DNA from 4 places in the Streptomyces sp. NPDC051286 genome. Region 4 is predicted to be linked to each of the others. Evidence: riboswitches for the same ligand, from Rfam matches in the RefSeq annotation. Region 4 holds a riboswitch; each other region holds the start of a gene.
The links. Region 4 has a riboswitch for cyclic di-AMP ahead of ACIBB8_RS11760 (NlpC/P60 family protein). Riboswitches for the same ligand answer to the same signal wherever they lie in the genome.
Positions count from the first base shown of each region.

Region 1: another riboswitch for cyclic di-AMP. It lies ahead of ACIBB8_RS24820 (M23 family metallopeptidase); the one in region 4 lies ahead of ACIBB8_RS11760 (NlpC/P60 family protein).
Region 2: another riboswitch for cyclic di-AMP. It lies ahead of ACIBB8_RS17775 (transglycosylase family protein); the one in region 4 lies ahead of ACIBB8_RS11760 (NlpC/P60 family protein).
Region 3: another riboswitch for cyclic di-AMP. It lies ahead of ACIBB8_RS32060 (peptidoglycan DD-metalloendopeptidase family protein); the one in region 4 lies ahead of ACIBB8_RS11760 (NlpC/P60 family protein).

Region 1 covers NZ_JBITER010000026.1:80,728-87,671, forward strand. The annotation lists gene ACIBB8_RS24805 (SPFH domain-containing protein) at 1-821, shown strand, start outside; tRNA gene ACIBB8_RS24810 (tRNA-Met) at 934-1,007, shown strand; gene ACIBB8_RS24815 (PP2C family protein-serine/threonine phosphatase) at 1,236-2,390, shown strand; cyclic di-AMP (ydaO/yuaA leader) riboswitch at 2,651-2,803, shown strand; gene ACIBB8_RS24820 (M23 family metallopeptidase) at 2,815-3,927, shown strand; partial or broken gene ACIBB8_RS24825 (aldo/keto reductase) at 4,083-4,200, shown strand; gene ACIBB8_RS24830 (PrsW family intramembrane metalloprotease) at 4,192-5,682, opposite strand; gene trmB (tRNA (guanosine(46)-N7)-methyltransferase TrmB) at 5,963-6,772, opposite strand; gene lhgO (L-2-hydroxyglutarate oxidase) at 6,765-6,944, opposite strand, start outside.
Region 2 covers NZ_JBITER010000015.1:138,445-145,388, reverse strand. The annotation lists gene ACIBB8_RS17790 (DUF501 domain-containing protein) at 1-535, opposite strand, end outside; gene ACIBB8_RS17785 (septum formation initiator family protein) at 617-1,087, opposite strand; gene eno (phosphopyruvate hydratase) at 1,233-2,519, opposite strand; gene ACIBB8_RS17775 (transglycosylase family protein) at 2,805-3,536, opposite strand; cyclic di-AMP (ydaO/yuaA leader) riboswitch at 3,540-3,711, opposite strand; gene ACIBB8_RS17770 (transglycosylase family protein) at 4,012-4,935, opposite strand; gene ACIBB8_RS17765 (cytochrome P450) at 5,041-6,318, opposite strand; gene ACIBB8_RS17760 (nucleoside triphosphate pyrophosphohydrolase) at 6,328-6,944, opposite strand, start outside.
Region 3 covers NZ_JBITER010000052.1:5,030-11,973, reverse strand. The annotation lists gene ACIBB8_RS32075 (STM4012 family radical SAM protein) at 1-736, shown strand, start outside; gene ACIBB8_RS32070 (STM4011 family radical SAM protein) at 745-1,662, shown strand; gene ACIBB8_RS32065 (SGNH/GDSL hydrolase family protein) at 1,805-2,650, opposite strand; gene ACIBB8_RS32060 (peptidoglycan DD-metalloendopeptidase family protein) at 2,816-3,736, opposite strand; cyclic di-AMP (ydaO/yuaA leader) riboswitch at 3,740-3,916, opposite strand; partial or broken gene ACIBB8_RS32055 (alpha-galactosidase) at 4,180-6,284, opposite strand; gene ACIBB8_RS32050 (tyrosine-protein phosphatase) at 6,481-6,944, shown strand, end outside.
Region 4 covers NZ_JBITER010000009.1:53,645-60,588, forward strand. The annotation lists gene pcrA (DNA helicase PcrA) at 1-1,445, opposite strand, end outside; cyclic di-AMP (ydaO/yuaA leader) riboswitch at 1,703-1,867, shown strand; gene ACIBB8_RS11760 (NlpC/P60 family protein) at 1,875-3,062, shown strand; gene ACIBB8_RS11765 (hypothetical protein) at 3,137-3,490, opposite strand; gene ACIBB8_RS11770 (NlpC/P60 family protein) at 3,846-4,895, shown strand; gene ACIBB8_RS11775 (GNAT family N-acetyltransferase) at 4,966-5,739, shown strand; gene ACIBB8_RS11780 (LuxR C-terminal-related transcriptional regulator) at 5,812-6,507, opposite strand; gene ACIBB8_RS11785 (PspC domain-containing protein) at 6,504-6,944, opposite strand, start outside.

The sequences.
Region 1 (6,944 bases), on a different contig from region 4:
AGCGGAACCGGGTCTCCCAGGAGGTCATCGCGGGCAGCCACGGCGAGATGGAGAAGCTCGGCATCGTCGTGGACGCCCTCCAGATCCAGGAGATCGAGGACTCCACCGGCTACATCAACAACCTCGCCGCCCCGCACGCGGCCGCCGTCGCCAGCCAGGCCCGGATCGCCGAGGCCAGGGCCGACCAGGAGGCGTCCGAGCGGGAGCAGCAGGCCGCGGCGCTCAAGGCCGAGTACGAACGGGACACCGCGATCAAGCGGGCCGGCTTCCTCGCCGAGACCGAGCAGTACAACGCCCGCGCCGCCCAGGCCGGACCGCTCGCCCAGGCCAGGGCCTCGCACGAGGTCATCGAGGAGCAGACCGCCCTGGCCGAGCGGCAGGCGGCGCTGGCCGCGCAACGGCTGGAGGCGGAGGTCAGGCGTCCGGCGGACGCCGAGGCGTACCGGCAGCGCACACTCGCCGAGGCCGCCCGGGACCAAGCGAAGTTCCAGGCCGACGGCACTGCGTACGCCGAACGGACCGTCGCCCAGGCGCAGGCCGACGCCAACACCGCGCGTGCCGCCTCGCTCCGGGACGGCAATCAGGAGCTGATCGCGGCCAACCGGATCGTGGAGAACCTGCCCGCCCTGGCCGACGCGGCCGCCCGCGGGATGTCGGGGGCCGACCTCACCGTGCTCAACGGCACCAACGGTGTCAACGAGATGGCGGCGGGCGTGGTCAGCCAGGGGCTGGCGATCCTCCACGCACTCCAGCGCGGTGCGAACACGGCGAAGCCGGTGGTCCACGCGAAGCGGGCCCCGCACATCACCGAATCGAACTGAGACCGACCGGCCGGTTCGGTTCCTCGGGGCAGTGGTTGGGAGCGGACGGGTGCGGGCGGATCAGCACATGGTCAACCGTCCGTCCCGGATGGCGTAGAGTTGTGTTCACCGACGCGGGGTGGAGCAGCTCGGTAGCTCGCTGGGCTCATAACCCAGAGGTCGCAGGTTCAAATCCTGTCCCCGCTACTGAAGAATCAGGCCCGGCACGCAAAGCGCGTGCCGGGCCTGATTCGTGTTTTCCGTCCCCCCTTCGGCCGATGCGGAGTCGCCGCGCGACGGGGCTCCGGCAAGCCTGGACAGTGGAGTGCGGCACCGTCCGCAGCCAGGCCCGTACTGGGCAGGAGACCGTGGGGCGTATCGGGCAGGAGACCGCAGGAGCCGCTGCGCGTACCGGGCAGGAGAGCACAGGTGGGGATGGCGGAGAAGCTGCGCGGGGTGCGGGGCGGGGGCGGCAGCCCTTCCCGGCGGGTCGTCCGCGCACTGCCGTCGTTGTTGATCGTCGCCGGGCTCGTGTTCGACATCCTCACCCCGCCGCCGTTCACCGCCGTGCCGCTGTTCGTGGCGGCCCCGCTGGCCGCCGCACCGTTCTTCTCACGGGCCAGCACCGTCCGTATCGGCGTCGCCTCGCTGCTCTCGATCCTCATCCTGCGGATCGAGAGTGGCACGGTGCTGCAGGTCGTGCCGTCCCTCGAGGTCATCACCGTGCTCACCGCCTCGATCCTTGCCCTCTTCATCAACGGAGTCGTAGAGCGCGGCAATGAGCAGCTGGCTTCGGCGCGGGTCATCGCGGAGACCGCCATGCGGGCCGTGCTGCCGGAGCCGAACGACTGGATCGGCGGGCTGCGGGTCGCCGCGCGGTACGAGGCGGCACAGGCGGACGAGTTCGTCGGCGGCGACCTGTTCGCCGTGGTGGACACCCCGCACGGCGTGCGGCTGGTGGTCGGGGACGTGCGGGGCAAGGGGCTCGACGCGGTCGAGGCGGTGGCGGTGATCATTGGTGCGTTCCGGGAGGTCGCCGAGCACGAGGCTTCGCTGGAGGAGGTGGCGCATCGGCTGGAGCGGGCGCTGGCGCGGGAGGGGGAGCGACGCGGCGGGATCGATCCGGTCGAGGGGTTCGTCACCGCCGTGCTCGCCGAGATCCCGCACGGTGGTGCCGAGGTACGGATCGTCAACCGCGGCCACCCCGAGCCGCTGCTGCTCCACCCCGACGGAAGGGTGGAGGTGCTGGTGCCGAGCGTGCCCGCGCTGCCGCTCGGCATGGGGCTGGGGGTGTGGCCGGACCTGGCCGACGCCTGGGGTCTGGCCGCCGGGACGACGCTGCTCGTCTACACCGACGGTCTCTCCGAGGCGCGTGACAAGCATGGGGTGTTCTACGACCCGGCGGCCCGGCTGCGTGGGCGGATCTTCCCCGGGCCCGAAGAGCTGCTGTCCGCGCTGACCGATGACGTACGGCTGCACACGGGCGGCAAGTCCACCGACGACATGGCGCTGGTCGCGGTCGTACGGCCCGCGGAGGGGCAGCCGGAGCGGCGCAGGACCGTGAAGATCGTGAGGCGCGGGCAGGAATGAGGCGCGGCTGCGGTGAGCGCACGAGGGCGATGCAACCGTGCGTAATCGAGGAGTGCCGCTCTGCATAACGTTTGACGCAACGTCAGAAAGACAGTAGTGACTGAGGCCGGGTCAACTCGCCCGATTCCGACCGGTTGTGTCCAGTAAAGTCCAGGCCAAGATCGTGGACGATCAGTAGGAACAGCTTGGAATCAGGCCTGTGCGTCTATTAACGTTCGATAACGCAGCGCGGTCGTCCCAGCCGTCGTCAGTGGCGGCACCGTGCGCGAGCGCCGAATTCCGCAAGGGAACCGGGGAACCACCTCCATGGGGTGAATCGGACACCTGTGTCTCGTGAGAGGCAGAGGAATCCGTAGGAGACCTTCCTGCTCCGAACCCGTCAGCTAACCCGGTAGGCGAGAAGGAAGGAAAGGAGTGCGCCTCCGTGGCGTCCAACAAGCCTGCCCCCGAAGCCCCTTCCCGGTTCGGCTCCGACTTCACCACTGAGTACGCAGCCGCGACGGGCACCGAGTCCGGCACCGGGCTCACCGCCGAGTTCGGGACCGAAGGCCTCGGAGAGACCGACCGGGCCTGGGAGGAATGGAACCCCACCGAGGAGTCCGTCCGCCCCGTACGCGGCAGGCACCGCGTCGCCAAGCAGCGCAACGGGCTCGCCCGTAGCTCCACGGTTCTCGGCGTCGGCGTCATCGCGGCCGTCGGCGCGGGCGGCATGGCCACCGCGCAGAGCAAGCCGCCGGTCTCCATCTCTCTTCCCGATTCCCTCGCGGAAAAGCTCCCCGACGCCAACTCCCTCCCCGGCGTGGGCGCGCTGTTCTCCGAGGAGTCCGCCACCGACCAGGCCCAGACCGCCGCCGCACCGCTGACCAGCGCGGGCATCACCACCGCCGAGGCCGAGCAGGGCGCCACCGACGCCGGCGAGGCGCTCCGCGCCCGCATCCTCCAGCAGGCAGAGCAGCAGCAGAGCGCCGCCGACGCGGAGGCCAAGGCGGCCGAGGAGAAGGCCGCCGCGGAGAAGGCGGCAGCCGAGGCGAAGCAGAAGCAGGACGTCGCCGAGGCCAAGGCCGAGGCCGCGAAGAAGAAGGCGGAGGAAGAGGCGAAGGCGAAGGCCGAGGCCGAGCGGCTCGCCAAACTGGCCGCCGCCTATGCCATTCCCACTTCCTCGTACACGATCACCTCGACCTTCGGCGTAGCCGGTTCGATGTGGTCCTCCGGCTACCACACCGGTCTCGACTTCGCGGCGCCGACCGGCACCCCGATCAAGGCCGTCCACACCGGCACCATCAAGTCGGCGGGCTGGTCCGGCTCCTACGGCTACCGCACGGTCCTGGAGCTCGAGGACGGTACGGAGCTGTGGTTCTGTCACCAATCGTCGATCGACGTCAGCGCCGGCCAGAAGGTCACCACCGGTGACACCATCGGCCGCGTCGGTGCCACCGGAAATGTGACGGGTCCCCACCTCCACCTGGAGGTCCACACCCCGGGCGGCACGGGCATCGACCCGATGACCTGGCTGCGCGACAAGGGCCTCACGGTCTGACGCGATGAACGCGGGCCGGTCCCACCGGCCCGCCACCGATCCCCGGCAGTCCTGACGCTCACCCCCCGACGTCAGGGCTGCCGGTTCGTTTGGCCACGGCTTTCGCGTGCGCCATGCATGGAATAGCAGCACCGCCGGAATCTGCTGATCCGCTTATGGCCGCTCTCCGCAGACTGGGCTCTTCCGGCCTTCAGGTCTTCCCGCTCGCCCTCGGCGGCAACGTCTTCGGCTGGACCGCCGAGGAGACGCAGTCGTTCGCCGTCCTCAGGGCGACAGGTACGGGTTGTGGCCGCCGTACGGCTGGTACTGCTGCGGAACCGGCGCCGGGGCCATGTAGTGCGGGCGCAGACGGCCCGTTGCCTGCGCCGCGTACGCCAGGGCGGGGGCGGCCACGTCCCGGCGCTGCCAGAGATGGTGCAGCAGTTCCAGTTCACGTGCGGTGAAGTCCGGTTCCGCCGCCCCGCGGCCGGCCCGGCGGCGCAGGAACGCCAGGGACGTGGCGAACGACTCGTACTCGGTGACCGCCCGCGCCGCCGCCTTGCCGCGCGCCTTGGCCTCCGCCTTGGCGTGGCTCCGTACCTGAGCCGCGATCCGGCTGTGAGTGCCGTGGGCGGGGCCGTAGGCAGAGGCGTATCCGTAACCCGGGGCTCCGTACTCCGCTTGCGCGTGCTGCTGGCGCGCCAGGTCCCGGGCCAGGCCGCGGGCCCGCATCGAGGAGAGCGCGAGCGGCTCGGCCGGGGTCAGCCAGCCGGCGGCCGCGTACGCGGGCAGTTCGGTCGCCAGGGTGCGCAGCTCCCGCTGGCGCGACCAGACCGCCAGCCAGGTGACCAGTCCGAAGACCGGGACCATGAACACTCCGTACACGACATAGAAGCCGTACGGGCCGAACGTCCCCGAACCGTTCCACAGGGCGTGCATGCTCATGGCGAGGATCAGTCCGAGCAGCGGCAGCGCGATGCGGCGGATGCGGTGGCGGCGTGCGCTGAGCGCCGCGAAGCCGAAGCCCAGGCCGGTCAGCACGGTGAAGAGGGGATGCGCGAACGGCGTCATCACCCCTCGTACGAAGAAGGTCGCGGCCGTCACCGACGCCAGGCCCGAGTTGCCGATCTGCTGGTCCTCGCCGAACGCGTTGCCCAGGTAGAGGATGTTCTCGGTGAAGGCGAAGCCCGTCGCGGTGAAGCCGGCGACGACGACGCCGGCGACGACACCGCCGAAGTCCCGTCGCCGGAACAGGAAGATCAGCAGGACGGCCGCCGCCTTCGCGCTCTCCTCGACCACCGGCGCTATGACCGTGGCCCCGAGAGTGTCCGCGCCCGCCGGGTCCGCGGTGGCCGTCGCGATCCAGCGGGTCGCGAACGAATTGGCGATGATCGCGACCAGGGCGGCGGCGCATGCACCCCAGGCGAAGGCGAACAGCAGATTCCGCCAGGGTTCGGGTTCGACCCGGTCCAGCCAGCGGAACGCCGTCATCAGGAGCGGGACGGGCAGCACGGCCAGACCCAGCCCGACCAGGAACCCTTCGGTGCCGGTCTGGGCGCGGACCAGGGCCAGGATCACCAGTCCGCACAGCGCGAGCACCGTGAAGACAGCAGCGATACGGAACGTCTTGCTCCGCCAGATCATGCCGACACGGCGCGGACGGTAGCGCCACTGGCCCCGCTCCGGCACGGCCGCCAGGATCTCGCCGACCCGCTGCTCCTCGAGGAGCGGGACGGCCGGCTGCGGCTGTTGCTGCTGGACAGACCCGTCGGACACCCCATGACCCTAACGAGGGGAACTGACAGCTGACCATGGGGCAGTGCGGTGCGTGCACCGCCCCGTCAGGAAATCTGCAGCTAAGAGTGCCCGGCAGTAGGCAGCGCGGGTGAAGGAGCGGGGCTGGGGTGCGTGCCTCGCAAGGCGGAGGATTGAGCCAACGCGGAGCGTTGGTGATTGACGACAACGCCGCGAGGTGCGTGCGCCGGCCCCGCGACGCCGCGAAGCCCACTGCCGGGCACTCTAAGCCACGGGCGAGGACCCAGTCGCGGTGGAAAGGTCAGCTGCGGGCGAAGAGCAGGTCGTGCACGACATGGCCCTTGTCCAGGCCCTGCCCCTCGAACCGGGTCAGCGGACGGAACGCGGGCCGCGGTGCGTAGCCGCCGTCCGCCGCCGTGTTCTCGAACAGGGGGTGCGCGGTGAGCACCTCGAGCATCTGCTCGGCGTACGGCTCCCAGTCGGTGGCGCAGTGGAGCACGGCGCCCGGCTTCAGCCGCTGCGCCGCCAGGTCGAGGAACTCCGGCTGGATCAGCCGCCGCTTGTGGTGGCGCTTCTTGGGCCACGGGTCGGGGAAGTACACCCGCAGCCCGTCGAGTGCGGCCGGCGGCAGCATCTCGCGCAGCAGGATGATCGCGTCACCGTTGGCCACCCGGATGTTGGACAGTCCGTTCCGGTCCGCGAGACCGAGCAGGTTGCCCTGGCCGGGGGTGTGCACATCGACGGCGAGTATGCCGGTGCCCGGGTCGTCGGCCGCCATCTGCGCGGTGGCCTCGCCCATCCCGAAGCCGATCTCCAGCACGACCGGAAGCCCGTCGAACAGCTCGGGCAGGTCGAGGACCGACTGCCCGTCGATGTCCAGGCCCCACTTCGGCCAGAGCCGCTGCAGCGCGTCCTCCTGGCCGGGCGTGACACGGCTGCGGCGCGGCTGGAAGCTGCGGATCCGGCGCTCGTGGTGCGACCCGGCCGGGTCGGCGGCGGGTCCGCCGGGGAAGCGCGGTTCCTGACGCAGCCTGCGCTGCCGCTCGAAGGCTGCGGCGCGCAGATCGTGGGCCTCGTCGTACTCGGGGGCGGGGTTCAAGGACTCAGACACAGTGCCCCGATTCTACGGCGGGCGGCTTCCACCCCGTTCCCTGTGCCCGGAGCAGCGCCCTGCGTGCCACCTCCCGCCCGATGGGCAGCGAGGCCGTCGCGGCGGGCGACGGGGCGTTCAGCACGTGCACGGTGTGGGGGGCCTCGCGGATCAGGAAGTCGTCCACCAGCGT
Region 2 (6,944 bases), on a different contig from region 4:
CGTCCTTCGCCTCCGGCGCGCCGCACGGCGTCACGCAGGGCCCCTTGCGCCACCACTCCGGCAGCATCGCAATCGCCTCGTCACCCAGCGGGTTCACGCCCGGCCCCGCCGCCAGCGAGTGCCCCACCAGCACGTGCAGACACTTCACCCGGTCCGGCATGCCGCCCGCGCTGGGAAAGCCCTCCAGCACCTCGATCGCGTCGCGCCGGGCGATGTAGTCCTCGTGCGCGGCACGGTAGGCAGCCGCCAGCTCCGGGTCCGTGGCCAGACGCTCCGTCATCTCCTTCATGACGCCGTTCGCCTCCAGCGTGCCGATCGCGGAAGCCGCGCGCGGGCACGTCAGGTAGTACGTCGTCGGGAACGGCGTACCGTCCTCCAGCCGCGGGGACGTCTCGACCACGTCCGGGTTGCCGCACGGGCAGCGGTGCGCGATCGCGCGCAGCCCGCGCGGCGGGCGGCCGAGCTGCTGCTGGAACGCGGCGATGTCCGCCTCGGTGGGTGGGGTGGACTCGGTCTGGGGAGGGGGCGTTTCCATGCCTGCCTTGGATCTACTCGGATGCGTGAACTGCGGCTCCGCACAGTGCTGCGGAGACGAGGTGAACAGGGGAATGAGAAGTCAGTTGCGGTCGGCGCTGTCCACGCCGTCCCACAGGTTGGAGTGCCACGGCCGGTCGGTCTCCTTCGCCCCTCCGCTGCGTTCCTTCGCCGCGTCGGCGTCGATCACCGTGTAGCTGGTCTCCCCGGGACTCACGTAGTGCAGGTGCTCCCGGGCCAGCCGCCGGACGTACGCGTCGTCCTGGAGGCGCGCCTTCTCGTCGCGCAGCTCCTCGGTGCGCTTCTCGGCCTCCTGCGCCAGCCGCTCCTGGTCGGCGATGTCGTCGCGCTGCGACACGTACTGCCGCATCGGGTACGCGAGCGCCACCACCAGGGAGCAGACGACCAGGGCGAGGAAAGCGGCCCGCCCGGTGAGCCGGGAGCGGCGGGCCTGGCGGCGGTTCTGGGACCGGTAGACGCGGGCGGCGGTCTGCTCACCGAGCAGTCGCAGCCGGGTCGCGGTGGAGAACCGGTCCCGGTCCTTCGCGGCCATGTCTCCGCCTCCCCACTACGCACGTCCGTCCCCGCACACGGTACGGGACCGAGTGGGGGGACGGACGGAGGCCATGGCCTTTGCCCGGCACCGGGCCTGCGATCAGCACTTACCGTGCTGATCCGTTCGCAGAGCGCTGTGCTGATCAGTTCGCAGAGCGAAACCGCGGGAACGCGGAGCGGCCCGCGTACACCGCCGCGTCGTCGAGGATCTCCTCGATGCGCAGCAGCTGGTTGTACTTGGCGACGCGGTCCGAGCGGGCCGGGGCGCCGGTCTTGATCTGGCCGCAGTTCACCGCGACGGCGAGGTCGGCGATGGTGACGTCCTCGGTCTCGCCGGAGCGGTGGGACATCATGCACTTGAAGCCGTTGCGCTGGGCCAGCTCGACGGCGTCCAGGGTCTCGGTCAGCGAACCGATCTGGTTGACCTTGACGAGCAGGGCGTTGGCGGAGCCCTCCTCGATGCCGCGGGCCAGGCGCTCCGGGTTGGTGACGAACAGGTCGTCGCCGACGATCTGCACCTTGGCGCCGAGCTTCTGGGTGATGACGTTCCAGCCGGCCCAGTCGTCCTCGTACAGCGGGTCCTCGATGGAGACCAGCGGGTACGCGGAGACGAGCTCCTCGTAGTACTCGGTCATCTCGGCGGCCGAGCGGGACTTGCCTTCGAACTCGTACTTGCCGTCCTTGTAGAACTCCGAGGCGGCGACGTCGAGCGCGAGCGCGATGTCCTTGCCCGGGGCGTAACCGGCTTCCTTGATGGCCTCGAGGATGAGGTCCAGGGCGGCGCGGTTCGACTCCAGGTTCGGCGCGAAGCCGCCCTCGTCGCCGAGACCGGTCGACAGGCCCTTGGTCTTCAGAACCTTCTTCAGCGTGTGGTAGACCTCGGCGCCCCAGCGCAGGGCCTCGGAGAAGGACTCCGCGCCGATCGGCGCGATCATGAACTCCTGGATGTCCACGTTGGAGTCGGCGTGCGACCCGCCGTTGAGGATGTTCATCATCGGGACGGGCAGCAGGTGCGCGTTCGGGCCACCGAGGTAGCGGAACAGCGGCAGGTCCGAGGCCTCGGACGCGGCGTGCGCAACGGCCAGCGAGACACCGAGGATGGCGTTGGCGCCGAGCGAGCCCTTGTTCTCGGTGGCGTCCAGGTCGAACATGGCCTGGTCGATCAGCCGCTGCTCGGTGGCGTCGTAGCCGACGAGCTCCGGGCCGATCTGCTCGATCACGGCGAGGACGGCCTTCTCGACGCCCTTGCCCTGGTAGCGGTTGGGGTCACCGTCGCGAAGCTCAATGGCCTCGAACGCACCGGTGGAGGCGCCGGACGGCACGGCAGCACGGCCCGTGCTGCCGTCGTCGAGGCCAACCTCGACCTCGACCGTGGGGTTTCCGCGGGAGTCGAGGATTTCCCGGGCTACGACGACGTCGATGGACGGCACGAGGCATCTCCTTCTGGGATATGACGCTGGTTGTGCAGGGTCGCTTTGGCCTTGCGACAAGAGCCTAACCGGCTGGGCCGCCTCGGTCCGCCGACCGCCCGCCCCCTGGGACGAAAAAGGACCCAAGGGCACTCGTAGCAGGGCAAAGGTCCAGATTTCTACTGGACGGTAACGACAACAGTTGAACAGTGAGTACCAAAAACCCCGACCCGGCGCGTACGGGGGAATCCGCGCCAGGTCGGGGGGCTCGGGGAGGAGAGAGCCCGTATCTACGGGGAGCCCGTCCTACTTCGTCAGGTGGAGCTGCTGACCCGGGTAGATCAGGTCGGCGTCCTCGACGATGTCCTTGTTCAGCTTGAAGAGCTGCTGCCAGCCGCCCTTCACCTGGTGCTGCGCGGCGATCTCGCTGAGCGAGTCGCCGGACTTCACCGTGTACTCGCCGTCACCCTTGGCGACCTTCTCACCGGTCGGCGTGGTGACGGTCTTCTTGGGGGCGGTGCCGCGGTCCGCGCGGGAGGCGGCGGGAGCCTCGGTGCGCTCGGCCGGCTTCGGCGCGGCCTGCTTCGACACGGCCTGCTTCGACTCCTGCGCCGGGGCGCTCTGCTGCGCGGTGGAGCCGGTGTCGACACCCGGGTCGACACCGTCGTTGGTGAGGCCACCGGCGCGGGCACAGCCCCAGGCGCCCGGGCCCTGCATGGCGAGGAGCTTCTCGGCGGTGGCGATCTGCTGAGCCTTGGTGGCGAGGTCGGCACGCGGGGCGTACTGCGTACCACCGGCGGCGGCCCAGCTGGACTGCGAGAACTGCAGGCCGCCGTAGTAGCCGTTGCCGGTGTTGATGGACCAGTTGCCACCGGACTCGCACTGGGCGACGGCGTCCCACGTGGCGACGGAGGCGGCGGAGGCGCTGGTCGCACCCATCAGGGGAGCGGCGATGGCGGCACCGGTGACACCGGCGAGCGTGGCGACGCGGACGGCCTTGGACGGGCGGCGGTGCTTGCCCTTGCTGTTCAGCAGCATGGAACTTCTCCTCACCGACGCCTACGAGGTGAGCTGTCGGGTTCGGGCCAAGTGAGTTGCCCGGTCGCGTGTCCTAGCACGCGGCTTCACCCCGAGCCGGTCCTGACGGCCTTTCGGTCATCGGGCCCGGCGGCTTACCTGGGTCCCCCGCTCCTGCCTACGGCGCTTTACGCGTCTGTTCCCTTCGACCGACGGCAGGATTCGGCGTGACGGTCGACGGGGCCCGCGGTGCGAGCGGTTCCGACCGTAAACGTATGCAACCTCGACATTCAAAGATGGTCATAACGGACAATCAGCCCTTACCCGCATCCGACTGCGCGGCGTTTTCGCAGGTGAGGGGTGACGCGGACAGACCCGACAGACGCGACACGCCAATTGACGCAAAGAGACCCATGTCTCACTTACGCATAAGCGGACATAGGTCCCTGAACTACCCCGGTTTTTGGGGTGCTTTTAGCCGTTTATCAGACTGCTCTCACTTCGACTTCATGCCGAGATCGAGGCTCTGGCCAGGCAGGATGAGGTCCGGGTCGCCGCCAACCGCACCCTTGTTCGCGTCATAGAGAGCGGGCCATCCACCGGGAACCTTCTGTGCGTCAGCAATCGCCCAGAGGTTGTCGCCCGGCCGGACGGTGTAATCGCGGTCGGCCGTCGCCGCGCGCGTGTCGCGCCCCTCACTGTTACCGCGGGAAGCATGCCGGCCCGAGTCCCGGCCGCCGCCCCTGCCCGTGTCCTGGCTCACCTCGGAGGCCGGTGCGCCGCGGTGCTTGCCGCCCGCCTCGTTGCCGGACGAGCCGGACTTTCGGGGCGAGTTGGACGAATCAGACTTCTTGGACGATGATGTGGCTGACGGCTCTGCCGACGGCTTATGCGACGCCTTGCCCGAAGGCGTGGCGGACGCCTTGTCGGAAGCCTTGTCGGAAGCCTTGGCCGACGCCTTGGCGGAGGGCCCCTTGGACGCCTTCCCGCTCTTCCCCTGTTCGGCCGACGGCACGACTCCCGGGTCGACCCCCGGCAGCACCCCGTCCTCCGTGAGCTCGGAGATGGCCGCACAGCTGGGCCACGCCTTCGGCCCCTGGTCCTCCAGGACCTTCTCGGCGACCGCTATCTGCTGCGAGCGGCTGGCGAGGTCGGCGCGCGGAGCGTATGCCTCACCCCCGTACGACTTCCAGGCATCCTGCGAGAACTGAAGACCGCCGTAGAAACCGTTGCCGAGGTCGGCGCTCCACATGCCGCCGCTCTCGCACTCCGCGACCCGGTCCCAGGTCGTGGCGTCGGCGGCATGCGCACCGGCCGCGCCGAGCAGGGGAATAGCGATGGCCGAACCGGTCACGCCTGCGGCGACGACGATCGCGGGTGCCTGGCGAGGGCGACGGTGCCTGCCGTTCGCGGAGCCCATGGGATTGCCTTCCGTGTGACTGACAAGTGACTGGTGAGTCGAACGGTGAACGTAGCGGCACTCGAACGCTTGTCACAAGTCGATGCAGCACAGATCACGTGAAAGTCACAGGGTTGACAGAGTGTCACCCTCATCGGAACGCCGGCCGGGACCGAACTCCACCGGAAGCGTGCGCAGTCCGCGCATGATGAGTCCGCCACGCCACCGCACATCGGTAGGTTCCACCGCAAGCCGCAGGTCCGGGAGGCGCCTCAACAGCGTGGCCAGGGCAGCCTGTCCCTCCAGTCGGGCAAGCGGTGCTCCCAGGCAGTAATGGATGCCGTGCCCGTATCCGAGGTGCTGATTGTCACGCCGCGCGAGGTCAAGGGTGTCCGGGTTCGCAAACCGCTCCGGGTCCCGGTCGGCGGCGGCGAGCACCACCAGTACAGGGTCACCCGCAGCGATCCGCTGCCCGCCGAGGGTCAGCGGCTCGGTGGCGAACCGCCAGGTCGCCAGCTCCACCGGACCGTCGTACCGCAGCAGTTCCTCGATGCCGGTTTCCAGCAGCCCTGTCTCCCCGGCGTCGAGCGAGCGCTGCAGCCGCTCCCGCTGCTCCGGATTGCGCAGCAGGGCGTACACCCCGTTGCCGATGAGGTTGACCGTCGTCTCGAATCCCGCGAAGAGGAGGATGAAGGCCATGGCGGCGGCCTCGTTCTCGGTGAGGTGCTCGCCGTGGTCACTGGCCCGGATCAGCCCCGAGATCAGGTCCTCCCCCGGGTTCTCCCGCTTCCGGTGGATGAGCTCCGCGAGATAGCCGCGCATCTTCTTCACGGACCGGGCCACCCCGCCACGCGGACCGCCGCCGTGGCGGATCATCATCCCCGCCCAGTCCCGGAAGTCGTCCTGGTCCTCGCGCGGGACGCCGAGCAGGTCGCAGATCGCATAGATGGGGAGCGGGAACGCGAAGTCGTGGATGAGGTCCGCGGATCCCTCCTCGATGAAGTTGTCGATGAGGCGGTCCGTCAGCTCCTGCACGCGGGGGGCGAACTCGGCGACCCGGCGCGGCGTGAACGCCTTCGAGACCAGCCGGCGCAACCTGGTGTGGTCGGGCGGGTCGATGTTCAGCAGATGCGTCATCAGCTCCGCCTTGCGCTCGCCCGGGATGCCGGTCTTCCCCTTGGCGTGCGCCGGCTCGTCGTGGTGCGCGGGGTTCTTGGAGAGCCGGGCGTCGGCGAGGGCCTGCCGGGCGTCCTCGTACCGCGTCACGAGCCATGCCTCGACCCCGCTGGGCAGCGCGGTGCGGTGCACGGGGCTGTGCTCGCGCAGCCAGGCGTAGGCCGGGTACGGGTCGGTGGCGAACTCCCAGGTGAAGAGTTCGGGGGCGTCGGCGGGGCTGTCGTTCACCCCCTGACGTTATCCGTTGGCCTCCGCGGCGAGGATCGCGTCCCGGTAGACGCGGCCCGCAGCGCGCAGGGCGGCCTCGGGGTCCGTGCCGTCCTGTTCCGCGCGTACGGCCAGGGCGAGGAGTTCGTAACCGATGCTGTCGCCCGTCGGGAGCGGCACATCGAGTCCAGCGGCACGGACCCGGCTCGCCAGCTTCGCGGCCAGCGCCAGTCCGGGCTGCCCGAGCGGGACGCCGTCCGTGACCGAGTCGCGCTGCTTCTCGATGGCCTTGGTACGCAGCCAGTGCGCGTGGACGTCCTCCGGGGTCTCGGCGGTCTCGTCACCGAAGACATGCGGATGGCGGTGGATCAGCTTCTCGACGAGGGTCGCGGCGACATCGTCGACGGAGAACGGCTCGTCCGTGTCCTCCTCCGCGATCCGGGCGTGGAAGACGACCTGGAGAAGGACGTCCCCGAGTTCCTCGCGCAGTTCGTCGCGGTCGCCGTCCTCGATCGCCTCGACGAGTTCGTACGCCTCCTCGATGGCGTACTTGGCAAGCCCCTCATGGGTCTTCTGCGAGGTCCACGGGCACTCGGCCCTGATCCGGTCCATGACCTGGACGAGGTCGAGAAGGCGGGCGCCGGGCA
Region 3 (6,944 bases), on a different contig from region 4:
GATCTACGGCATCGACGGACAGACCGAGATCAGCTGGCGTTCCTCTCTGGACGCGGCCCTCGCCTGGCAGCCGGAGGAGCTGTATCTCTATCCGCTCTACGTGCGCCCGCTGACCGGCCTTGACCGGCTCGGCGCCGACGCCGAAGCCGCGGCGGACGCGGCCTGGGACGACGAGCGGCTGCGGCTGTACCGGGCGGGCCGGGACCATCTCCTCACCCACGGCTACGAGCAGGTGTCGATGCGGATGTTCCGCCGCGCCGACGCCCCGCAGCAGGGCCCTGCCGACTACGCGTGCCAGACGGACGGCATGATCGGTCTTGGCTGCGGCGCACGCTCGTACACCAGTCGGCTGCACTACTCCTTCGACTACGCGGTGGACATGCGGAAAGTGCGGGCGATCATCGACGGCTACACCGCCACCGACGACTTCTCCCGCGCGGAAGTGGGGCGGTACGTCGACGGTGACGAGGCGCGCAGGCGCCACCTTCTGCAGTCTCTCCTTCAGGCCGAGGGGCTGCAACTGGCGGAATACCGCGAGCGGTTCGGCGCCGCTCCCGGTGACGACTTCCCAGGTGAGCTGAACCGGTTCGAGGCGCGCGGCTGGCTGGACGGGTCCGCCGTGGCGTCCGGGCTGCTACGGCTCTCGCCCGAGGGGCTCGCCCACTCCGACGCGCTGGGTCCCGAACTGTTCTCCCCCGCTGTACGGGCCGCGATGGCCGCGTACGAACCGAAGTGAGCACTCCCATGGATCTGACGATCCTCTATCGGGGTCCCCTGGCGTCGTGCGACTACGACTGCCCGTACTGTCCGTTCGCCAAGCGGCGCGACAGCCCGGAGCAGCTCCGTGCCGACCGCGCCGCCCTGGAGCGGTTCACCGCGTGGGCGGCGGAGCAGACCAGGGACAGGATCTCAGTGCTGTTCACGCCGTGGGGCGAGGGGCTGGTCCGTTCCTGGTACCGCCGCGCGTTGGTGGAACTGGCGCAGCTGCCGCACATCGGCCGGGTCGCGATCCAGACCAATCTCAGCGGTCGTACCCGCTGGCTGGCCGAAGCCGGTGGAGCCGGCCGCGACAAGATCGCACTGTGGTGCACGTACCACCCGGGGCAGACACCGTACGACCGTTTCCTCGCCAGGTGCCGGGAACTGTCCGCTCTCGGTGTCCGGTACAGCGTCGGTGTCGTCGGTCTCGAGCAGCATTTCGACGAGGCGCGGCGGCTCCGCACCGACCTGCCCGACGAGGTCTATCTCTGGGTCAATGCCGCAGAGGGGCAGAGCTACACGGACGAGGAGGCGGACCGCTGGACGGCCCTCGACCCCCTCTTCCCGTACAGCCGTCACCCGCACCGCTCGGCGGGCATGCCGTGCCGGACCGGCGAGTCCGTCATCTCGGTGGACGGCGACGGCACGGTGCGCCGTTGCCACTTCGTCCCGGCCGAGCTCGGCAACCTGTACGACGGCAGCTACCGGCGTGCGCTCGGTCCGCGGGCCTGTCCGCTCGCCGTCTGCGACTGCCACATCGGCTATGTACATCTGGAGACGCTGCCGTTGTACGACGTCTTCGCGGGTGGCGTCCTGGAGCGCATACCAGCCCGACGCCCGGGCAAACCGGCACCCTCGGGGCGCCGGTTCCTGCCGGTGTCCCCCGTCGCCGGACAAGCCTGAAGCCCCCGAGAGGCAGAAAGGGAACGGGCACGTCCGGCCGATGAGGCCGAAGAGAGGGCTTGGGGCGTGTTTCGAAAGGAGCGTCGTCCGCCCGTAGGGCGGGCCCGGCGTCGCCTGGCAGGCGGGGCTTTCGACACACGCCCTAAAGCGGCAGGAGGTCCGGCCGCTTCGCCTCGACGTGGTCGCCGGAGGACTCGCCGCGCAGCCGACGCCCTATCCACGGAACCAGGTACTCACGCGCCCAGTGGATGTCGTCGCGCCGGACCTCCAGCGTGCCGCGCTGTGCCTGCGGGGGCCACTCCTGGTCGGGGTCAGCCGGTACATCGAAACCAAGGACCTGGGCGGCGCGCAGCGCGACCCGGGTGTGCCCCTCGGGCGACAGGTGGAGCCGGTCGTCGTCCCAGGCTCGCCGGTCCTGCACGGACTTCAGCGACCACAGGTCGAGGACCGGGCAGTCGTAGCGATCAGCGATGGAGCGCACATGGGCGGTGTACGTGGCGATCTTGCCGCGCAGATGGCGCAGGACGGGAACGCCGCGGGTGTCGAAGCCGGTCGTCACCAGGACGGTGCCGACCGAGTCGGTGAGCTCGGCGACCGCGCGCTCGAAGCGTTCGGCCACGTCGTCGGGGTCGGTGCCGGGCCGGATGATGTCGTTGCCGCCCGCGCAGAAGCTCACCAGATCGGGTGCGAGCTCCTTGGCGCGCGGTACCTGCTCCTCGACGATCTGGTCGAGGAGGCGTCCGCGTACGGCGAGATTGGCGTACCGGAAGTTTCCGTGCGCGGAGCCCTCGGGGCTCGTCGCCGCGTCGGGGTCCGGGAGCTGGTCCGCGAGAAGTACCGCGAAACGGTCCGCCCAGCCGACGAAGGTTCCGTCCGGGCCGGGGTCTCCGACTCCCTCGGTGAAGCTGTCGCCAATCGCTGCGTACGACCCGATGGCGCCATGCCGGTTGATGACGCCACGTTGATTGTTTCTCGAATCGTCTGCCACAAGCGCATATCCTGCACCGCCGAATGTGACCTACGCGACCGTAATAAGGGGTTGACGGGTGGTGAGATAGGCCACCGGTCAGGTTTTGGTAAACGGGGAATAAGCGAAGGGGCGGCGCGCCGCTGCGCACCGCCCCTTCACCGAGCTGACCGGATCAGCCGTGGATCAGACGTAGATCCCGTGCGAGGCCAGGTAGGCGATCGGGTCGATGTCCGACCCGTACGCCGGGCCGGTGCGGATCTCGAAGTGCAGGTGCGGGCCGGTGGCGTTGCCGGTGGCACCGGAGAGGCCGACCTGCTGGCCTGCGGTCACGGTCTGGCCCGCCGAGACGGAGAGCGAGGACATGTGGCCGTACTGCGAGTAGTGGCCGTCGGCGTGCTTGATGACGACCTGGTTGCCGTACGCGCCACCCCAGCCGGCGGTGACGACGGTGCCGGAGGTGATCGCCTTCACGCTGGTGCCGGTGGGGACCGGGAAGTCGATGCCCGTGTGGCTGCCGCTGGACCAGTTGGAGCCGGAGGCACGGTAGGCGGTGGTGTGGTTGCCCGGGACCGGGTGGACGTAGCCGGAGCTGTTGCTCTGGCCGGCCGAGGCGGAGGCCGTGGTGGTCTTGACGGAGCCCGAAGTCTTGGACTGCGACGCGGACTTGTCGGCCGAGGAGGTCGACGGAGCCGGAGCGGACTGCGTGGTGTCCGTCGTCGCGGCGGAGCCGGCCGGCTTGCCGCCGAGCGTCAGCTTCATGCCCGGGAGGATCAGGCTCGGGTTCTCGCCGACGACCGCGCGGTTGTCCTGGTACAGCTTCTGCCAGCCGCCCTCGACCTGCTGCTCGGCGGCGATCTTCGACAGGTTGTCACCGGCGACGACGGAGTACGTCCGGGTCTCGACCTGCTTCTTCACGACCGGCGCGGCCTCGGCGGCGGCGTGCGTGGCTGCCGACTGCGCGGTGGGCGCGGCCTGCTCCGCGGCGTGGGCACCGGTGGCGCCGAGCAGCGGAAGGGCGACGACGGCGCCACCGGCACTGATGGCGGCGACGCCACGGGCGATCGTGCTGGACTTGGGACGGCGATGCTTACCCGATGCGGGCATGAAGAATTTCCTCTCCGGCGCCTACGAGGTGAGCTGTCGGGTTCGGGCTGGAGATGCCCGGTCGCAGTTCGCGACTTCACCCCGAGCCGACCGGATCTCTCCGGGCGGCGGCTTACCTGGTTCCCCCGCTCCTGCCACACGTGAGTGGATGCGAATTCCGGGCGGCGGCAGGATTAGGCGGTCCGTCCGGATTGAGGGTGACCGTAGGCGAGCGAGGAAGGCGGAAACAAGCCGTCGATTACTCAACGGAATCCGCGCCGGGAAATCGGCGCGGAATCCTGGTCACCCTCCGTGGATTACGGATCTTGGATTTCCGCGCGACATCCGGAATACCCATCCGTGGCACCACCACGCACCGTCACGAATATGATCCCGCTCACGAGGAGGGCATCATCTCCCGTAGAAATAGGCCATGTTCCGCTAAAAGACGCAATACGGACATGTCATGAGCGTTCCCCGCGTCGGAGCCTCAGCACCTTCGCGTCCAGGTCCCCCCTCAGGCCGGTGTGCAGACCCTGATGCAGCAGCACGGCGCCGTGGTGGACCGCCCCGGTGTCCAGGTCGGTGTAGGTCGCCGCGGGGTCGAGCCCGCGCAGCCGCAGGGCCGGCGGCCGCTCCCCGTACCGCTGTGCCTCCAGCCACATCAGCACCACGGCCTCGTCGCCGTGCATGTACTGCACGGCGCTGAGTCCACCGCGCGGGGCACGCAGCCGGTACAGCGCGCCGTGCTGCACCGCGGGACGGATCTCCTTGTAGAGATCCACCCAGCTCCGTGCCTCGGCCAGTTCCTCGTCACTCCACTCGGTGAGATCCCCGCCGACCCCGAGCACCCCGGCCATCGCGCTGACGAAGCGGAAGCGCAGCGAACTGACCCTGCTGTTGAGCTGGACATTCGGACTGTCGGTGACCCAGGCGGCCATCACCTGCGCCGGATGGATCTGCCCGAAGCCCTCCTGGATGGCGAGCCGGTCGAGCGGGTCGGTGTTGTCGGAGGTCCACACCTGGTCGGTACGGGCGAGGATCCCCAGATCGATCCGGCCACCGCCGCCCGAGCAGGACTCGAAGGCGACCCCGGGGTGGGCGGCCCGCAGCCGGTCGATCAGCGTGTAGAGCGCGTCCACATGCGCGATCCAGAGCTTCTGCGGATAGTCCTCGCCCGGCCAGCCCGCATCGGTGAAGCAGCGGTTGAAGTCCCATTTCACATAGTCGATCGGGGCGCTGGAGAGCAGCCTGTCGAGCTGCTCCCACAGATGGTTCTGCACATCGGTCCGGGCCAGATTGAGCACCAACTGATGACGGAATTCGGTCCGGGTCCGCCCAGGGAAGTGCTGCACCCACTCGGGGTGCGCGCGATAGAGATCACTGTCGGCGTTCACCATCTCCGGCTCGACCCAGATGCCGAACTGCATGCCGAGTCCGTGCACTTCGTCGGCGAGCGGCTTCAGCCCGCCGGGGAATCGCTCGGGGTTGGGTGTCCAGTCGCCGAGTCCGGCCCGGTCGCTGGTGCGCCGCCCGAACCACGCGTCGTCCACGACGAACAGCTCGACGCCCATCGCCGCGGCGCGCTCGGCGAGGGCGCGCTGCTGGTCCTCCGCGATATCGAAGCCGGTCGCCTCCCAGGAGTTGTAAAGCACCGGCCGCAGGCTCTCGGCGCCCGGGACGACATGGGCCAGTTGCCAGGCGTGCCAGGACCGGCTCGCCCCGCCGAACCCTTCGGCGCTCCACAGTCCGGCGAACACCGGTGTGGTGTACGTCTCCCCCGGTGCGAGCCGCAGCAGCCCGGAGTCGTCGTATCCAGCGCCTCCGGTGATCTGCACGAGCCCGTCGGGGAGCTGCTGCACCGCGATCCGCCACGAGCCGGACCAGCCGAGCGCGCAGCCGTACACCTCGCCGTCCTCCTCGGTGGCGGCGCCGTCCGCATCGAGCGCGACCCAGGGCAGGAACTGGTGTCCGGTGTGGCCGCGCCTGCTGGAGAGGACCTTCTCGCCGTACGTCAGCTCCGACCGTACGAGCTGTGTCTCGGCCGCCCAGCGACCGTGCAGCTGACTCAGCCGCCAGCTGTCCCGGGCGGGCAGCGCCCAGGCCGCCGCGTCGGCGCGCAACAGCTCCAGCGGCGGACCGTCAGGACCGGTGTGGGTGACGGTGGCCCAGCGCTCGATGACATCGGAGTCGTCCCGCATCCGGTAGTGCAGCGTGAGCGCGAGCCGCTGCACTGAGTCGGCGAACGCGATACGGAGTTCGTCTCCGTCCACGACGGCCCCGGCGAACGCCCATTCGGTACCACGGACTTCGGGGGTGCGTACGGAGAGAGCGGGCCGGACGAAGCGGGGCCACCCTCGACCGGGTACTCCTCGCGGCCGTCCAGCCGCGACTCGAAGCCCCGCAAGGGCGGCTCGGGCGCGGCGGCGAGGGCCTCGGCGGCCGCGAGGGAGATCCGCGGCCCCCAGTGCAGATGCAGTAGTTCGCCCCGGCCGGTGAGGTGCAGCGCGTAGCTGCCGCTCGCCCCGGTCAGCAGCCAGGTCCGACCCTGCTCACCCGTCTCGATCACGTCATCCCCGCATTCCCACAGTTCCGCACATCATCGGCCGCCGGCCGACGGCCGGGCAACGCCCGTGCGAGGGGAATTCCATGGGGTGTTCAGCGGGAAACGGCCGAGATGACGGCCAGAGAATTCAATGTCGTATCGTCGCAGGAACTGACCTCGCCGGCGAGCCGCGCCGACGCCAGACACTCCAGGAGACACCGTGACGCAGCAGGTGCCGCAGGTCCCGTCGACGGAACCCGAGCTGGCAGGTGTGCGCAACTTCCGCGATGTGGGCGGACTGCCGACCGTGGACGGCCGCCGGGTGCGGCACGGACGGCTCTTCCGCAGCGGTCACCTCGCGCACGCCACCGACGAGGACGCCGCGTTCCTCGGCGGCCTCGGGCTGCACACGATCTTCGACTTCCGCAATGCGGCGGACCACAGGCTCGAAGGCCCGGACGTGGACCTGCCGGGCGTGCGGAATGTGAACATTCCGCTCTCCGACCCGGCCGACGGCGCCGAGTTCTGGCGGATGGTCCGCGACGGCGACATCGCACAGCTGCGCTCGGTCCTTGCCGACGGCAAGGGAGCGGCGCGGATGACCGCCTCGTACAAGTCGATCATCAGGGACCGTACCGCCGAGCACAGCCGGGTGCTGCACGCCCTGGCCGAGGACAGCGTTCC
Region 4 (6,944 bases):
GGCACGTTGAGGATGCGGCGCAGCGGAACGGTGTCCTCGGGGTTGGCGAGGACCCGGAGGTAGGCCAGGATGTCCCGGACCTCCTTGCGCTCGTAGAAGCGCACACCGCCGACGACCTTGTAGGGCAGGCCGACGCGGATGAAGATCTCTTCGAAGACGCGGGACTGCGCGTTCGTCCGGTAGAAGATCGCGACGTCGCCGGCCTTCGCGTCGCCCTCGTCGGTCAGCCGGTCGATCTCATCGGCGACGAACTGCGCCTCGTCGTGCTCGGTGTCCGCGACGTAGCCGGTGATCCGGGCGCCCTCGCCCGCCTTCGTCCAGAGGTTCTTGGGGCGGCGGCTCTCGTTGCGCTCGATGACCGCGTTGGCGGCGGAGAGGATCGTCTGCGTGGAGCGGTAGTTCTGCTCCAGCAGGATCGTCGTCGCGTTCGGGTAGTCCTCCTCGAACTGGAGGATGTTGCGGATCGTCGCGCCACGGAAGGCGTAGATCGACTGGTCGGCGTCACCCACGACGCAGAGCTCGGCGGGGGCGTCGGCTTCTCCGGCCGGGCCGACCAGTTCGCGTACGAGCGTGTACTGGGCGTGGTTGGTGTCCTGGTACTCGTCGACGAGGACGTGCCGGAAGCGGCGGCGGTAGTGCTCGGCGACGTCGGGGAACGCCTGGAGCAGATGGACCGTCGTCATGATGATGTCGTCGAAGTCCAGTGCGTTGGCCTCGCGCAGCCGGGACTGGTACATCGCGTACGCCTGGGCGAGCGTCTTCTCGAAGCCGTCCGCCGCCTGGCCGGCGAAGGTCTCCTCGTCGATCAGCTCGTTCTTCAGGTTCGAGACCTTGGCCGTGAACGACTTCGGCGGGAAGCGCTTCGGGTCGAGGTCCAGATCGCGGCAGACCAGGGCCATCAGCCGCTTGGAGTCGGCCGCGTCGTAGATCGAGAACGACGAGGTGAAGCCGAGCCGCTTCGACTCGCGGCGCAGGATCCGGACGCACGCGCTGTGGAACGTCATGACCCACATGGCGTTGGCGCGCGGTCCGACGAGCTGCTCGACGCGCTCCTTCATCTCGCCCGCGGCCTTGTTGGTGAAGGTGATCGCCAGGATCTGGCCGGGGTGCACGCCGCGCTCGGCCAGCAGGTGGGCGATGCGGTGGGTGAGCACCCGGGTCTTGCCGGAGCCCGCACCGGCGACGATGAGCAGCGGCGATCCGGCGTGCACGACCGCGGCGCACTGCTCGGTGTTCAGCCCGTCGAGCAGGGCGGCGGAGTCGATGGCGGGGCGGTGGGCGCCGTCCCGGTAGTACGCGTCCCGAGGCGGCGGGGGCGCGTCGAACACACCCGCGAAGAGGTCCTCCGGCACCGCTTCGGGTGCGGAGTCCTCGGGGGGCGGCGGGGGTTCTTCCTCCGGGTGCTGGAGGCCGGCCAGGAAGCTGTCGTCAAAGAGGCTGCTCATCGCCTCACGAGTCTAGGGCGACACACCGACACTCTGCGGCCGCATGGAGAAGCCCGACCGGAAGGCGCCTACGCATGGAGAGCAGCCACCCACGCCCCGTAAGGAAAACGAGGCCCGGACTACGTCCTCCGGCCCCTCTTCGCCAGGGTCACGAAAACGTATCGGACATATCGAACATCAACCTTCACAGCGGCAACACGGTTGGCTAGCGTGCTCCGTCGGGCGGCCCGTACCCCCTTGAGGCGAACCACGCCGAGCGGGCTCCCACGCCGAATCCGAGCTGCCCACAGGGAAGTTCGGAGCCGGGGACCCACAGGACAAACCGGGGTGAATCGGTCCAAATCCCCACTCGGACCGTAGGGCAGCCTTCCGTTCCGCCCGAACCCGACAGCTAACCCGGTAGGCGGTCCACGGAAGGAGACGCCGGTTTTGGCATCGCATCGCAAACCGCGCAGCCGGGCACGCACCACCACCCCCGCCGTCGGGCTCACGACGGCCGCACTGGCAGGGGTGACCCTGCTGTCGACCCAGAGCGCCATGGCCGCTCCGGGCGCACCCAAGCCCAGTATCGAGGACGTGCAGAAGAAGGTCGACGACCTCTACCGGCAGGCGGGCACCGCGACCCAGCAGTACAACAGGGCGAAGGAGGCCTCCGCCACGCAGCGCGGCAAGGTGGACGCCCTGCTGGAGGACGTGGCCGAGCGCGCCGACAAGCTGAACGAGGCGCGCAGGACCCTCGGCAACTACGCGGCCGCGCAGTACCGCACCGGCTCCATCGCCCCGACCGCCACCTTCTTCCTGGCCGACGACCCGCAGTCGTACTTCGACCAGAACCAGCTGATGAACCGGATGACCGCCCAGCAGCAGAAGGCGGTCACGGACTTCCGTACGCAGCAGGCAGCGGCAGCGAAGAAGCGCACCGAGGCGGTGCAGAGCCTGGAGACGCTCACCGAGTCCCAGGCCACGCTCCGGACTAGCAAACAATCCGTCCAGAAGAAGCTGGGCGAGGCGCGCGCGATGCTGTCGAAGCTGACGGCCGAGGAGAAGGCGCGGCTGGCGGCGCTGGAGCGCGAGAAGGAGGCGGAGGCCAAGCGCAAGGCGGAGGAACTCGCCCGCCGGCAGGCCGCCGCCAAGGCCGAGGCGGACCGCAAGGCCGAGGCGGCGGCGAAGGAGGCCGGCTCCACCGGCGGCACGGGCACGGGGACGGGGACGGGCACGGGGACGGGGACGGGCGCGGGAACCGGGACCGGCTCGGACACCAGCGCCACCTCGAAGGCCGAGAAGGTTCTCGCCTTCGCCCGCGCCCAGATCGGCAAGCCGTACGTCTGGGGAGCCACGGGCCCCTCCTCCTACGACTGCTCGGGGCTGACCCAGGCCGCCTGGAAGGCGGCGGGCGTCGACATCCCCCGCACCACCTGGGACCAGGTGGAGGTCGGCACCCGGATAGCCACCGCCAACCTGCAGCCGGGTGACCTCGTCTTCTTCTACGACGACATCAGCCATGTCGGTATCTACAAAGGCGACGGCATGATGATCCACGCCCCGAAGCCGGGGGCGAACGTCCGCGAGGAGTCGATCTACTACATGCCGATCTACGGCAGCGTGCGCCCGGCGTAGCGGCGGGCCCTCATGCGAGAGTGAGCCCCTGCCGGATCCGGCAGGGGCTCACTCTCGCATGAGGGTGGTCCGGCTCAGGTCCAGAGCATCGCGATGAAGATGTTGGCGACCGTCAGTCCGCCGACCGCCGCGAACACGCCCTTCTCGGCCTTCTCCTCGTCCCGCTTGATGTAGACCAGCGCGAGGATCACCACCAGGACCGCCAGCTTCACGCCGATCTTGATGTTGTTGACCGAATGGCCGTCGGCCTGGTTGAGCCCGACCAGCGCGACGCCGGTGACCAGCATGGTCAGCGCGCCGTGCAGCATCGCCGGGACGAAGCGTGCCGTGCCCGCGCCCATCGCCTTCATCTGGGTCAGGAAGCCGCCCAGGAGGGCGGCGATGCCGATGATGTGCAGCGCGACGAAGACATTGATGAGTACGTCCATGAGGCAGCAGCCTAGCCGGGGCCATATCACCCCTCTTCGGCGAGGTGGGGGCTCCTTGATATTTCGCTTGCATCTGCACCAATTGCCTGACTCTGATGTAATTTTCCAGTCACTCAACGACAACGCATCGCCAAGTTCGGGCAATAACCGTCATTACGACTCTTCCCCGCGCCCCGGGCTTAGCGTCCCTGTCCAGGTGGCCGGCTTCACCACCGCTCCGCACCCGGACGGCAGCCCGGTCACCCCGCCGAGAAATCCGGCGGCGGGCCGCTCCCCCTGTTGGCGTCCCGCCGCCGGACCTCAGCGGCCCGCCGGTAGGCCCCGACGGGCAGTCGACGCAAGGAGCCCCGCCCCCGTGGCAGCGCATCGGAAACCCAGGCAGCGCCCGCACCCCGGCTCCGCCGGCCGCACCGCAGCCAGCCTCGCCTTCGCCGCGGCGGCGACCGCCGCCGCCCTGCCGGGCTCCGCGCACGCCGAACCACAGCCCACCCCCGCCCGGATCAAGGCCGCGGTGGACCGGCTGTACCACGACGCCGAGGTCGCCACCGAGCAGTACAACGGCGCGAAGGAGAAGGCGACCACCGCCGCCAAGTCCCTGAACGCGCTGCGCGACGAGGCCGCCCGCAGGACCGAACGCCTCAACGCCTCCCGCAACGCACTCGGTTCGCTCGCCGCCGCGGAGTACCGCACCGGCGGCCTCGACCCCGCCGTGCAGCTGGCGCTGTCCTCGGACCCCGACCAGTATCTGCAACGGGCCTCGTACGTGGACCGGGCCGTCGACCGCCAGGCGGCCGAGGTCTCCCACGTGCAACGGCAGGTCACCGAGATCGCCCAGCTGCGCGCGGAGGCGGAGGACGAGCTGGCGGCCCTCACGGCCCGCCGGGCCGACCTGAAGAAGTACCGGACGACGGTCAGGGCCAGACTGGCCGACGCCCAGAAGCTCCTCGACACCCTCTCCCCCGCGGAGCGTGCCGAGTTCGAACGCGCGGACACCGCCCGAGGCGCCGCCCGCGCGGATCGCAGCGCCCTGCGCTTAGGCACCGCCCAGGCCCCCAACGCCCGCGCCGCGGAGGCCATCGCGTTCGCCTACGGGGCGCTCGGCAAGCCGTACGTCTGGGGCGCGACCGGACCGTCCTCGTTCGACTGCTCCGGGCTGACCCAAGCCGCCTGGCGCTCCGCCGGCGTATCGCTCCCCCGCACCACATACACCCAGATCAACGCCGGCCAGAACATCCCCCGCTCCGAACTCGCCCCCGGCGACCTGGTGTTCTTCTACTCCGGGATCAGCCATGTCGGTCTCTACATCGGCGACGGACAGATGATCCACGCGCCCCACCCCGGAGCGCCGGTCCGCATCGCGCCGATCGACGGCATGCCCTTCGCGGGAGCGACCCGGGTCGCATAGGCTCCCTTGCTGCACAGTTCGCGGTCCTGAGTCCTTCAGTCCCACCGGACCGGTCGAAGGGGAACCCCGTATGCCATTGGACACCGACGTCCAGACCTACGCCCAGACACTCGCCCTCCGCTCCCCCGGCCGCCTCCGGGTCGGCCCGTTCACCGTCCGCCACAAACCGAACTGGTCGCTGAAGTACGCCAATTACGCGATCCCGGACCGGGACGCCGAACCGACCGCGACCGACGTGCAGGAGCTGATCGCCGCATTTCGCGAACGGGACCGGATGCCGCGCCTGGAGTATCTGCCTGGCTGGGCACCCGCGGTCGAACCCGCCCTTCTCGCCGCCGGGTTCACCGTCGAGGACCGTCCGCCGATCCTGGCGTGCACACCCGGCGACCTCCTGCCGCCGAAGCCCGTCGACACCCTCGTGCTGGCCGAACCGGCCACCGACGCCGAGTTCGACGCCGCCGCCCGCGTACAGCACCACGGATACGGCGGGACCGGGGAGCCCGAGGGCGGCCAAGCCGATTGGCTGCGCGACGCGGTGGCAGGCGGCGGAGTGGCGGCGCTCGCCACCCTCGACGGCACCCCGGCGGGCGCGGGCGGCTGCTCGGTCCCGGTCGACGGCCTCACCGAACTGACCGGGCTCGCCGTCGCCGACGCCTTCCGCCGCCGCGGCATCGGCGCCGCACTCTCCGCCCATCTGACTGCGGCCGCGTTCGCGCGGGGCTGCCGGATGGTGTGGCTGGAGCCGGCCGACGCCGCTGTGGAACGGATCTACGCGGGCATCGGCTACCGAAGGGTCGGCGAGAAACTCAACATCTCCGTCGACCCCGAACGGGAGAACAGCTGACTCAGAGCCTGTCGGGTGACCTTCGATCGTGCCAGGGTGTGGCCGCCCGATCAGAGGTCACCCGACAGGCTCTCAGACCAGCCGTCGGGCCGTCGCCCACCGCGTCAGCTCGTGACGGTTCGACAGCTGGAGCTTCCGCAGCACCGCCGAGACATGCGACTCGACCGTCTTCACCGAGATGAACAGCTGCTTGGCGATCTCCTTGTACGCATAGCCGCGCGCGATCAGCCGCAGCACCTCGCGCTCGCGCTGCGTCAGCCGGTCCAGGTCCTCGTCGACCGGCGGTGCGTCCGTCGAGGCGAACGCGTCGAGGACGAAGCCGGCCAGCCGGGGCGAGAACACCGCGTCGCCTTCCTGCACCCGGAAGACCGAATCGACCAGGTCGGTGCCGGTGATCGTCTTGGTGACGTAGCCGCGGGCGCCACCGCGGATGACACCGATGACATCCTCGGCGGCGTCGGAAACGGACAGCGCAAGGAACCGCACCGGGTTCTCGACCGCGCCCATCAGCGGGGCGCAGCGGCGCAGCACCTCGACGCCGCCGCCGCCCGGCAAGTGCACGTCGAGGAGGACGACCTCGGGGCGGGTCGCCGTGATGACGGTGACCGCCTGGTCGACGTCGGCGGCCTCGCCGACGACCTCGACACCGGTCTCCTCGGTGCGGCCGATCTCGGCCTGGACTCCGGTGCGAAACATCCGGTGGTCGTCGACGAGCACGACCCGTACCCGGCGCTCCGGGCCCCCGGCCGTTTCGGTGGTCTCCGTCATTCGCTCGCCCTCTCCATCTCCAGCTCGACCTCCGTGCCCCCGCCGGGCACCGAACGCAGCCGCGCCGTACCGCCGTTGCGCTGCATCCTGCCGATGATTGATTCTCGTACGCCCATTCTGTCCCCCGGTACGGCATCCGGATCGAATCCCGGTCCACGGTCCCGTACGGAGACGAAGACCGTGCGCCCCTCGACCTCCGCGTAGACCTGCACGGCGCCGCCCTCGCCACCGTACTTCGCGGCATTGACCATCGCCTCGCGTGCGGCCTGCATCTGTGCGGCGAGCTTCTCGTCGAGCGGGCAGTCGCCGACCACGACGACCTCCAGCGGGACGCCGTGCTTGTCCTCGACCTCGGCGGCGGCGCGTTTGACCGCTTCGGCGAGGGTCTCCGGTTCGTCGCCCTCGTCCTTGCCGGTGCCCTCGGGGTTGTACAGCCA